Linked DNA regions of Cycloclasticus pugetii PS-1. The protein of the gene in region 2 interacts with the protein of the main gene of each other region in a pairwise test. Links are inferred from orthologs where the notes say so. Each region holds a gene or a part of one and is shown on either strand. Other genes may lie near its edges.

Evidence for each region.
Region 1: the proteins of plsB (region 2) and acpP interact in binary tests that used the Escherichia coli proteins (3 or more experiments, as listed by UniProt). The link is inferred for Cycloclasticus pugetii PS-1 from one-to-one orthologs.

The regions. Positions count from the first base shown.
Region 1 is NZ_ARVU01000001.1:1,439,587-1,444,488, forward strand. The notes cover bases 251-3,241. They hold acpP (acyl carrier protein), read right to left. Parts: upstream 1,869-3,241; coding sequence 1,632-1,868; downstream 251-1,631. Other genes in these bases: CYCPU_RS0106985 (aminodeoxychorismate synthase component I), read right to left, coding at 251-304; fabF (beta-ketoacyl-ACP synthase II), read right to left, coding at 320-1,558; fabG (3-oxoacyl-ACP reductase FabG), read right to left, coding at 2,034-2,765; fabD (ACP S-malonyltransferase), read right to left, coding at 2,765-3,241. In the rest of the region: more of CYCPU_RS0106985, read right to left, coding at 1-250; more of fabD, read right to left, coding at 3,242-3,703; CYCPU_RS0107010 (beta-ketoacyl-ACP synthase III), read right to left, coding at 3,736-4,698; rpmF (50S ribosomal protein L32), read right to left, coding at 4,765-4,902. UniProt on the Escherichia coli protein: Carrier of the growing fatty acid chain in fatty acid biosynthesis.
Region 2 is NZ_ARVU01000001.1:548,254-554,311, reverse strand. Bases 1,571-4,670 are described here. They hold plsB (glycerol-3-phosphate 1-O-acyltransferase PlsB), read right to left. Parts: upstream 4,271-4,670; coding sequence 1,871-4,270; downstream 1,571-1,870. Other genes in these bases: ttcA (tRNA 2-thiocytidine(32) synthetase TtcA), read right to left, coding at 4,270-4,670; CYCPU_RS0102785 (TraB/GumN family protein), read left to right, coding at 1,571-1,864. Also shown: CYCPU_RS0102790 (DUF1853 family protein), read left to right, coding at 1-650; more of CYCPU_RS0102785, read left to right, coding at 674-1,570; more of ttcA, read right to left, coding at 4,671-5,133; CYCPU_RS0102770 (ADP-ribosylglycohydrolase family protein), read left to right, coding at 5,230-6,058. UniProt on the Escherichia coli protein: Catalyzes the transfer of an acyl group from acyl-ACP to glycerol-3-phosphate (G3P) to form lysophosphatidic acid (LPA). This enzyme can utilize either acyl-CoA or acyl-ACP as the fatty acyl donor.

The sequences.
Region 1 (4,902 bases), 890 kb from region 2 along the record:
AACTTAAAAAGACAAACCAGCCCCCCGTAAAAGGAAGTTTGTCAGCCTTGCTTGGTACTTTCTCTCGTTCAAAAGCATGATCAAACTTAGCGAAAAATTGATTATTTTTTATGCTTGATGATTCAATTTTTTCGCCAGGAAAACCGAACAATATATCGAAAGCATTGGCTGAATGACTTGCATCATTACTTTCTAATAAAAATGGATAGCGCTGAGGATTCGCCGCATGGCAATCTAATAGGTCGAAATCTGAAGCAATTTCGATTTTAAGGTAATCGCCACAGTCTTTTATATCCAGTGTCACCTGGCAGGGTATAAGCTAAAGTCGTTTAAAGACGAGCGTGCCGTTAGTACCACCAAACCCAAATGAATTTGACACAACAACATTCATTTCCATTTGACGTGCTTCATTTGGCACATAATCTAAATCACAATCAGGATCAGGCGTAAATTGATTAATGGTCGGTGGCGCCACTTGATCACGCAACGCTAAAACAGAAAATACTGCCTCTGCGCCACCGGCTGCTCCTAGCATATGACCAGTCATGGACTTGGTTGAACTCATCGGTACTTTATAAGCATTATCACCTAATAAAGTTTTAGCTGCGTGCGTTTCAGCAACATCCCCAGCAGGTGTCGAGGTACCGTGGGCATTGATATAACTGACTTGTTCTGCATCTAAAGAAGCGTCTTTTAAAGCATTTCGCATGCAACGGTATGCGCCATCACCATTCTTTGATGGCATGGTCATATGAAATGCATCGGAGCTCATTCCATAGCCGGCTAATTCTGCATAAATTTTTGCACCGCGTTTTTTAGCATGCTCATATTCTTCAAGCACCAAAACACCGGCACCATCACTTAAAACAAAGCCATCACGGTCTTTGTCCCAAGGACGACTCGCCGTTCCGGGTGAATCATTCCTACGTGACAAGGCACGCGCAGAAGAAAACCCACCATAAGACGTTACTGACGTGGCCATTTCTGCTCCGCCAGCCACCATCACATCAGCATCACCGTATTGAATAATGCGCATTGCATCGCCAATATTATGCGCACCTGTTGTGCATGCCGTTACAATGGCGAAATTTGGCCCTTTCAATCCACGTAAAATTGAAAGGTTTCCTGAGATCATATTGATGATGTTTGATGGCACAAAAAACGGTGAAATCTTTCTTGGCCCACCTTTTTGAAAGCCTTCAAAACCAGCTTCAATGCCTGAAATACCACCAATACCTGCACCAATGGCTACGCCGATTCTTTCAGCATTTTCATCCGTCACCTCAAGACCAGAATCATCTAAAGCTTGGATTCCAGCCGCAACACCGTAATGAATAAATGGATCCATTTTTTTTGAATCCTTACGAGAAAGATAGTCATTTACATCGAAATCTTTAACGGCTCCACCAAAATTTGATGGAAAATCAGTTGTATCAAACCGAGTTATCGGGGCAATACCACTTTGACCATTTAAAATATTTTCCCAAGAATCTGCAACATTACCACCAACTGGTGACAACAAACCCAACCCTGTAACTACTACTCGACGTTTAGACACAATATGAACTCTCTAACATAAAACAAGCACGGCTTACGATAAAGTAAGCCGTGCTTGATAAAAAGAAATTGATTTATTCTGCGTTATTATTAACGTAGTCAATTGCTTGTTGAACAGTTGTGATACCTTCAGCTTGTTCATCAGGAATCTCACAATCAAACTCTTCTTCAAGAGCCATCACTAACTCAACCGTATCCAATGAATCTGCACCTAAGTCATCGATGAATGATGCTTCGTTTGTTACTTCTTCTTCCTTCACACCAAGTTGTTCTGCAACGATTTTTTTGACGCGCTCTTCAATATTACTCATTTTTCTATTCCCTCTGTATTTTTGGAACCACAAATTTAATTTGTGGTGTTCATATTATATTGCTAAATTTGTGGTCTTCTTATTATATTGCTAAATTAAAAAAGTTTAAACAATTCTATATATCAAACCAAGGACTACTACTAAAAACTTACGATCAATTATTCATTACCCCATATACATGCCACCATTAACATGTAAAGTTTCCCCTGTAATGTAAGCCGCTTTATCAGAACATAAGAAGGAAACAGCATTTGCTATCTCTTTTGCATCACCAAGACGCCCAAGAGGAACCCCTTCCAATAATGAAGCTTTTTGCTCATCTGGTAAGGCTTTTGTCATATCTGTGTCAATAAAGCCTGGAGCCACCGTATTGACTGTGATATTTCTTGAGCCAACTTCTCTCGCTAACGATTTACTAAACCCGATAATCCCTGCCTTAGCAGCTGCATAATTTGCTTGCCCAGCATTACCGGTTACACCAATAACTGAGGCAATACTAACAATCCGCCCTTTTTTATTTTTCATCATACCGCGCAAACAACCTTTACTAACGCGGAATATTGAACTTAGATTGGTTGAAATAATATCATCCCACTCATCATCTTTCATTCTGAGCATAAGATTATCTCTGGTAATCCCAGCATTATTCACCAACACTGTAGGCGCACCCACGGTAGATGTAATGTCTTTCAAGACCGACTGAATTGAATCTGTGTCGGTAACATCTAACGTCATTCCTTTACCTGAATCAGATAGATAATCTGATATAGCCGCCGCGCCGTTATCAGAAGTGGCCGTTCCAACAACATAAAAACCATCAGCGACCAGCTGTTGCGCAATGGCTTTACCTATCCCACGACTTGCTCCAGTAACCAATGCAATTGGTTTATTATTCATCATAATGCCTCTATCGTTTTATTAAATGAGCGCTCATCACCTAACGAGTAAAGTGCTAATGATTTATTAATTCTTTTATTTAATCCACTTAGCACTTTACCTGGACCACACTCAATAATGGTATCTATTCCGGCATCAGTTAACATCTCAACTGTCTCAACCCAGCGTACCGGCGTGTGTAATTGTTTCATCAGAGCCTGCTTAATATCAGATGCATCGTTATGTTGCGCTACATCCGTATTGTGTATGACTGAAATGGTTGGTATTGAAAACCTAACTCCGCCCAATACAGCCATTAACTTTTCAGCAGCTGGAGCCATCAACGCACAATGTGAAGGTACACTGACTGGTAACGGCAACGCTCTTTTTGCGCCCTGTTCTTTCGCCAACTCTATTGCTCTATTAACTGCGTTCGTATTACCTGCAATAACAACCTGACCTGGTGCATTAAAATTAACAGCCGAAACAGTTTCTCCCTCAGCCGCTTGATTACAAATATTTACTAAGTCAGCTACTTCAAGACCTAATATTGCAGCCATCGCTCCCTCACCTTCAGGGACGGCTTGCTGCATAAACATCGCACGTTGCTCAACCAATTTAACTGCATCAACAAAGTCCAAACTTCCCGCACAAACAAGCGCTGTATATTCACCCAAGCTATGGCCAGCCATAAACGAGGGAGTAACTTCCGCTGTAGATTGGAGCACGCGCCACATGGCAACACTTGCTGTTAGTATCAAAGGTTGTGTATTTTGTGTTTGGTTCAACTCTTCAACAGGCCCATTTTGGGCTAACGCCCATAAATCACGGCCTAATGCTTGTGATGCCTCATCGAAGGTTTCTTTGATTTGATTATAGTGAGCAGACAGATCACCTAGCATACCGACAGCTTGGGACCCCTGGCCTGGAAAAACAATGGCTATTTTGTTTGATGACATAATGTATTAAATGATTTGAATTTACTGAAGACTTACATTTTTACAAGAGCAGAACCCCAGACAAAACCACCACCAAAGGCTTCCATCAAGACTATTTCACCTTTTTTAATTCGCCCATCTCTAACTGCTTGATCTAATGCAAGAGGCACTGAAGCAGCAGAAGTGTTGGCTTGATTTTCTATCGTGAGAACAACCTTTTCCATCGGCATATTCAGCTTTTTTGCAACCGAGGAAATGATTCTTATATTAGCTTGGTGCGGTATTAACCAGTCAACATCTGATTTATCCATGTTGTTGGCTTCAAGTGTTTCATCCACAACACGGCTTAATGTTTTAACCGCAACTTTATACACATCATTGCCGTGCATCGTCATGAAAGCCTGATCACCTTCTTGTTTTTGGTCTTTGATTGGATTGTTCACATACAGCAGATCTTGATATTGACCGTCGGCGTTCATATGCGTTGATAAAATACCGGGCTCTTCTGATGCTTCTACCACAACTGCGCCCGCACCATCACCGAAGATCACACACGAGCTTCTATCTGAATAGTCAAGAATCCTTGAATTCGCTTCTGAACCGACAACCAGTGCTTTTTTTGCGCCCCCAGCTTTTATAAATTGGGTTGCAATGCCCAAGGCATAAATAAACCCTGAACAAGCCGCCTGAACGTCAAAAGCTGCCCCACCGTTTGCGCCCAGCCTATTTTGTAAAATACACGCCGTACTAGGAAAAACCCTATCAGATGAACTGGTAGCAACAATAATAAGATCGATTTCAGAGGCATCTAACCCCGCTGCTTCAAGTGCGTTATTAGACGCAATCTCAGCCATACTGGAGACAGACTCTTTTTCATCGATAACGTGTCTTTGCTTTATTCCCGTTCTGGAATAAATCCACTCGTCAGTCGTCTCTAATGTTGATTCAAAATCTTTATTAGTAACAACTTTTTCAGGCAAATAACTACCTGTACCGGTTATTTTCGCATTAAACATAAACTAATGCCTTACCTAACAACACGAAGCTGAACGGCCCGAAGATACGTTAAAACAAAAACCTTATTAATCTTTATCAGCGACAACTTGTTCGCCGCGGTAAAAACCATCCGCACTCACATGATGACGCAAATGAACTTCACCAGTTGTAGGCTCAGTTGATAATGTTTTCGCTGTCAACGCATCGTGTGAACGACGCATACC
Region 2 (6,058 bases):
TTCAAATACAAGATACCAACAAAACCATTGGCGAGTTTGATTTCATTATCAAGGATCATGCAAGAGATAAAGTCCAACACTGGGAAGTCGCGTGTAAATTTTACCTGGGTATAAACGATACCGCTTTTACTCAATCATGGGTGGGGCCTATGTTAAAAGACCGTTTAGACCTCAAGTACGACTCCATGCAATCACGACAAAGCAAATTATCTGAACATCCCGCAGCAAAGCAACAACTTCAGCAACTAGGCCTTACCATAGACGAACATATTGGCCTAATGAAGGGCCGATTGTTTCACCCCATACAATCTACTGAGCCCGCACCCCCTTCACTTGTTGCAAGCGACCATCAACACGCACAATGGGCACGTTTAGAGCACTTTGTAAAGCACTTCCAATCATCTAGATATCAATGGCAAGTCTTAAAGAAAGACCAATGGATGGCCTCTCAATTGTACTGCCCTGATAATAGCTACCTCGACACGGACAGCATTGCTCAGTATTTTTTAGATCGCTCACAAGCATCACCATTATGCTTGGCTGGTTTTTTACCCGAGACATCAAAAGGGCATGAAATTAAACGTATTTTTTTAGTCGCAAAAGACTGGGCGAAAGAATCCAATTTCAACGATAATACAAATTCTTATTAACTTTAAATCAACAGAGACTTTCTTTGAATAACCTCTCAGACCAACCGATAGAAACAATTAATATTAACGGCTGTGAAGTCACGTTGCTCGGCACCGCTCATGTATCTAAAGCCAGTGCTGACGCAGTACACAGCCTACTTTCATCAGACCATTATGAGGCTGTTGCGATAGAGCTTTGCCCTAGTCGCTACAATGCGTTGATTGACCCTGACAACCTGGCTCAGATGGATTTATTTAATGTGATCAAAAGTGGTAAAGCTGCAATGGTCGCTGCCAGCTTGGCATTAGGTGCTTTTCAGCAAAAAATGGCTGATGAAATGGGTATTGAACCAGGTGCTGAAATGAAAATGGCCGCTGAACTGGCACAACAATCACACAAACCTGTTTTACTAATTGATCGTGACGTTGGCATCACCTTAAAACGCGTCTATCGAAATGTCCCTTGGTGGAAACGCATGGAGCTATTTTCTGGTCTCTTTGCAAGCCTTATGTTTTCAGAAAAAGTCAGCGAGGAAGACATAGAAAAATTGAAAGAAGGGGATGTTTTAGAGGCAACCTTTTCACAATTTGCCGAATCATCAAACGAAATTTATATGCCACTGGTTAATGAACGTGACCAGTACATGGCCCATCGTTTATTCAATGATGCCCATTCTGGTCAATATAAAACTATTCTCGCCGTTATTGGTGCTGGGCATTTAAAGGGCATCAAAGGCTACCTTGAGTCTCAACTCCAAAACACCAAAAGCATTGAAGAGCTTGAAAGTATTCCTGCTGCTAGCCGCTGGCCTAAGTTGATTCCTTGGCTGATTGTTGCTTTAATTTTTATTGGTTTTAGTATCGGCTTTAATCGAGCACCCGAGCTTGGTTGGCAACTAGTTATCGAATGGGTTGTTATTAATGGTGGCTTGTCTGCCCTTGGAGTCATATTAGCGGGTGCACACCCTATCACTATTATCACCGCTTTTTTGGCGGCGCCACTCACATCACTTAATCCGACCGTTGGGGCTGGCATGGTAACGGCTGCCACCGAAGCCTGGCTAAGAAAACCTCGTGTTGGAGATTTCTCTACGCTAAAGTCAGATACAGTGACTATTCGTGGTTGGTGGAAAAACCGTGTTTCTCGTACCCTGCTAGTGTTTTTATTCAGCACCATTGGCTCTGCAGCGGGCACCTATATTGCGGGGTTCAGAATTTTCGAGCAACTCAGTTAAGTTAAATTATGCTTCGACTAAACCGTGAACATTTTTACGCACTTGCTGACTCATTACCAAACCGGCATCGTCAACAATTGAATCAAGCACCTCACCGTACATTAACTTTCCGTTATCGTTCAGCCAAATAATACCTTGGTTATAAAGCATTTCAATAAAGCCTTTAAATAACACTTTATCGAAAAACTCTGGGGAATTTAGGCCATTAAGTTCAGAAAGCCTTTGTGCTGTTTCGCCACAGTTTTTTTCAAGCTCAAAACGCGTAAAGTGGCCTACCCCATTCTTCTTCAACAATAACACCGTTAAATAGAAACGCTCCAAACTCAATAGCACCCCACGTGATAAAAAGCCGATTGTTTGGTGATGACTTTTATTCACCGAAAATGTGTCCGCCGATTGGTTGATTAAGCCTTGGTCAACCAAACAAGCAATCACCTTATTTGCTGTGTACGTAATTTGTCTATTAGTCCAATGCATAGAAAGCTCATCTTTCAAGAAGGGATACACCAACCTAAACCAATGAACAACTTGTTTCTTTTTTAACGACTGATGGCTTAAGAAGCAACAAGCAACAAAGGAAGGTAGAACAAATAAGTGCACGATATTGTTTCTAAAATATGTCATCAAAACAGCATCGCTACCTTCTACATACAAGCGTTCACCTGACTCGCCAACACCTCTTTTAACAATGCCAAACTCTTCACCATAGGCAATAATTTCTTTGGCGTTTAATTCAATACGTGTGACGTCTTTTGAATAGGGCGCTGCGTCAAGTAAAGCCAAGTATAAGTCCAATTGTGTCATTAAGTCTGCTTCACTCATCGACTGCTCTGGCGTGTTTAACAAGGCCATCGCCAATAAGCCTACGCAATTAACATGCGTTGCTTCATTAATACCAGACATAATCTGTGTACCTAATTTACTGACAACTGCATTAACCAGTTCTTTATTATCAGCACAATCCTCTCGACGCCACTGCGGCCGTTCCGCTTCAATTAATTTATCTAAATAAATAGGCGAACCAAAATTTACATGTACTTGGCCAAAGTGATCTTTTAAGGCTTTAAATGAACGTAATACCCCCATAACTGATTCAGACTTTTTCGGCTTGCCGCTTAATTCATTAACATATGTTTCACCTTCAACCAGTTTTTCATACGCAAAATTAACCGGAATAAAGACAACCGACCGTTTATGATCTCTAAGGTAACTTCGAACACTCATCGCTAACAAGCCTGGTTTTGCTTTGAGTTTACGCCCCGTTCGGCTGCGTCCCCCTTCGACAAAATACTCAACCGCCGTACCACGATTAGCTAAATACCCCATATACGCCTCAAATACCGAGCCATATAAAACATTTCCTTTGAACGTTCTACGCAAGAAAAAAGCACCACAACGCCTAATCCATGGCCCAGCAATTGGTATATTCAAGTTAATACCTGCCGCGACATGTGGTACGGCCAAACCACGGGTATACAAGGTATAAGATAAGACCAAATAATCCATATGACTTTGATGGCTTGGTACGTAAATGATCTGATGTTTACGTGACAATCGCTCAACACGGGCAAAATGGTGCAAAACAATACCATCGTACAGTTTATTCCACAGCCAACCTAGTACCTTTTCAAGCACCATAGCCGCCCGAATATTAATCACCGCAGCAATTTCAATGGCATAGGCTTTCGCTTGTTTTTCTGCCTCATTTTTCGATAACTTCTTGCGCTTTATTTCCCGCTGTATAGCTTGCTGAACAATTTGGGTTTTCAGTAAATCTTCCGCTATTTTCTTGGGTGATAGTTGGTCAGGGCCAATCGTGATTAGACGCGTTCTAGCAAAGTGCACCCGCAACACACGTGTTAGTTTTCTAGTGGTATAGGGTACACTTGGTTTCCCCGCATTAAGCTGCTTTAACGAAACCGGGTCGCCAAACCGTAATAGCGTAGTACGCCCATTGAATAATATTGAAAGCGCTCGTGAAAGAAGATTAGATTTAACCCCCTCATCGGTAAATAAACTGCTCCAAAAACCATCTGATTTTCGAGGACCACGGCCCCAAAAAATGGAAACCGGAACGATTAAAATATCGTCATTGGAGGATTGTGCTGCATCGATTAATCTAGCCAAGCGTGCTGGTGCAGGATCTGCTTTACGTTCTTTTAGGCTTTCTAATGAAAATAGCGCCTCAGACTCGACCGCTGACTCTACTTCTATGCCATTGGAAGGCAGCGGCAGGCCCAGATTCTTACAAGTTTGTTCCAGCACAATTTGTTTTGAACAAGCATCACTGAAGGTGACATAACAAACCTTTTGATTTTTAAGTGATGCCAGCCATTTTTCACCTTTCGGCAATACTGTTGCTTTAACCCAAAAAGATAACAACCAACGCAGCAAAAAAGGACCCATCACGATTGTTTACTTGCTGACATGGCTGGAAAAATAACCGGTTGAAACTCATTTGTTACTTTAGCTTCTGTGGTTTGCGACAAGGTTTCAAAGTCAAACAACTGCCTATCCAACAGTTGTGAAGGCTTTATATTTTTCATACTATTGAAAATAGTTTCCACTCTACCAGGAAAATCTTTATCCCATTGAGTCAACATATTCTTCATTTGTACGCGCTGTAAATTTTCTTGTGAACCACATAAGTTACACGGAATAATCGGGTAGCCCTTAAGCTCGGCAAACTCAGCGATATCCTTCTCTCTTGAGTAAGCTAAGGGGCGAATAACAATATGCTTAGCATTATCACTTTTAAGTTTTGCGGGCATTGCCTTTAATTGACCACCATAAAACATATTCAGAAAAAACGTTTCAATAATGTCATCACGGTGATGTCCCAAGGCAATTTTATTAAAACCATTATCTTCCGCGTACGCATACAAGGCCCCTCTACGCATTCTTGAACATAAGCCACAAGTCGTTTTACCTTCGGGAATAACACGGGTTACAACGCTATACGTATCTTGTTCAATCACATGGTATGGCACGCCTATCGATTGTAAATACTCAGGCAAAACATGCTCGGGGAAACCGGGTTGTTTTTGATCAAGATTAACTGCCAATATTTCAAAATTAATGGGTGCACTATTACGCAAATTAAGCAGAATATCCAGCATCGTATAAGAGTCTTTACCGCCGGACAAACAGACCATAATCCGGTCACCGTCTTCCACCATATTATAATCGGCAATCGCTTGCCCCATTTCGCGTCTCAAACGTTTTTGAAGTTTGTTATAGCGTGTTTTAGTTTTATCTAGTGTGCTCATTTGCGCATTTTAACAGAGAATATCCACACGCTTTAAGTAGATGCATGTCTGCTTGCAAAGTGCTATAACAATAAAAAACAACAACAGGTCTTATATATGTCTACTATTAATCTTCAAGATCGTGCGATGGGTGCCATTATGGGCGCATATATCGGCGATGCCTTAGGTCTAGGTCCGCATTGGTTTTATGATCTTAATGAGCAATATCGACTCTATGGCGACTGGATAAACGACTACACAGATCCTCAACCAGACCGTTATCACGCCGGCATGAAAGCTGGCCAGCAATCACAGTCGGGGCTGATCTTAAATATGCAGATTGACTCTATACTCACTGATGGAGAGTACAACGAAGAAGATTTTTGTCGACGCCTAGATACTGAATTGTTTCCGCAACTTGATGGAACCGCCAATGTCGGCCCCGGTGGTTTTACTAGCCAATCCATCCGTGAAGCTTGGGTATTGCGCACGCAACATAATAAGCCTTGGGGTGAAGTAGCTGGCTTCACCGATAACACTGAAGCCGCTGAAAGGGTCTTGGCCTTAGCGGTACGTTATGCAACAAAACCACAAGAATTAGCTCGTAACGTATCAAGCAATACACTGCTCACCCAGTGTGACGAAACCATTAATGCCATGACCGTTGCTTATTCTGCTGTCCTTGGTATGTTAGTCCAAGGGCACCCACTAGATGAAGATTTATCTAGTAAATTAATGCAATTAGTTGCCGATCACCAGCTTCCCTTTCACGCAATGAGCATACCGGGGAGCAAACCGTCGGGGGCTGGCACGTTTGCATCGCCAGATGCTTTACTAACCCCATCGAGTATTGCTCGCGCTGCGCACGAAAACCTAATTCAACCTGCATGGAAAGTCTCTATTGTCTATGGTATGCCATGTGCTGTTTACCATCAATTCCCAGCCT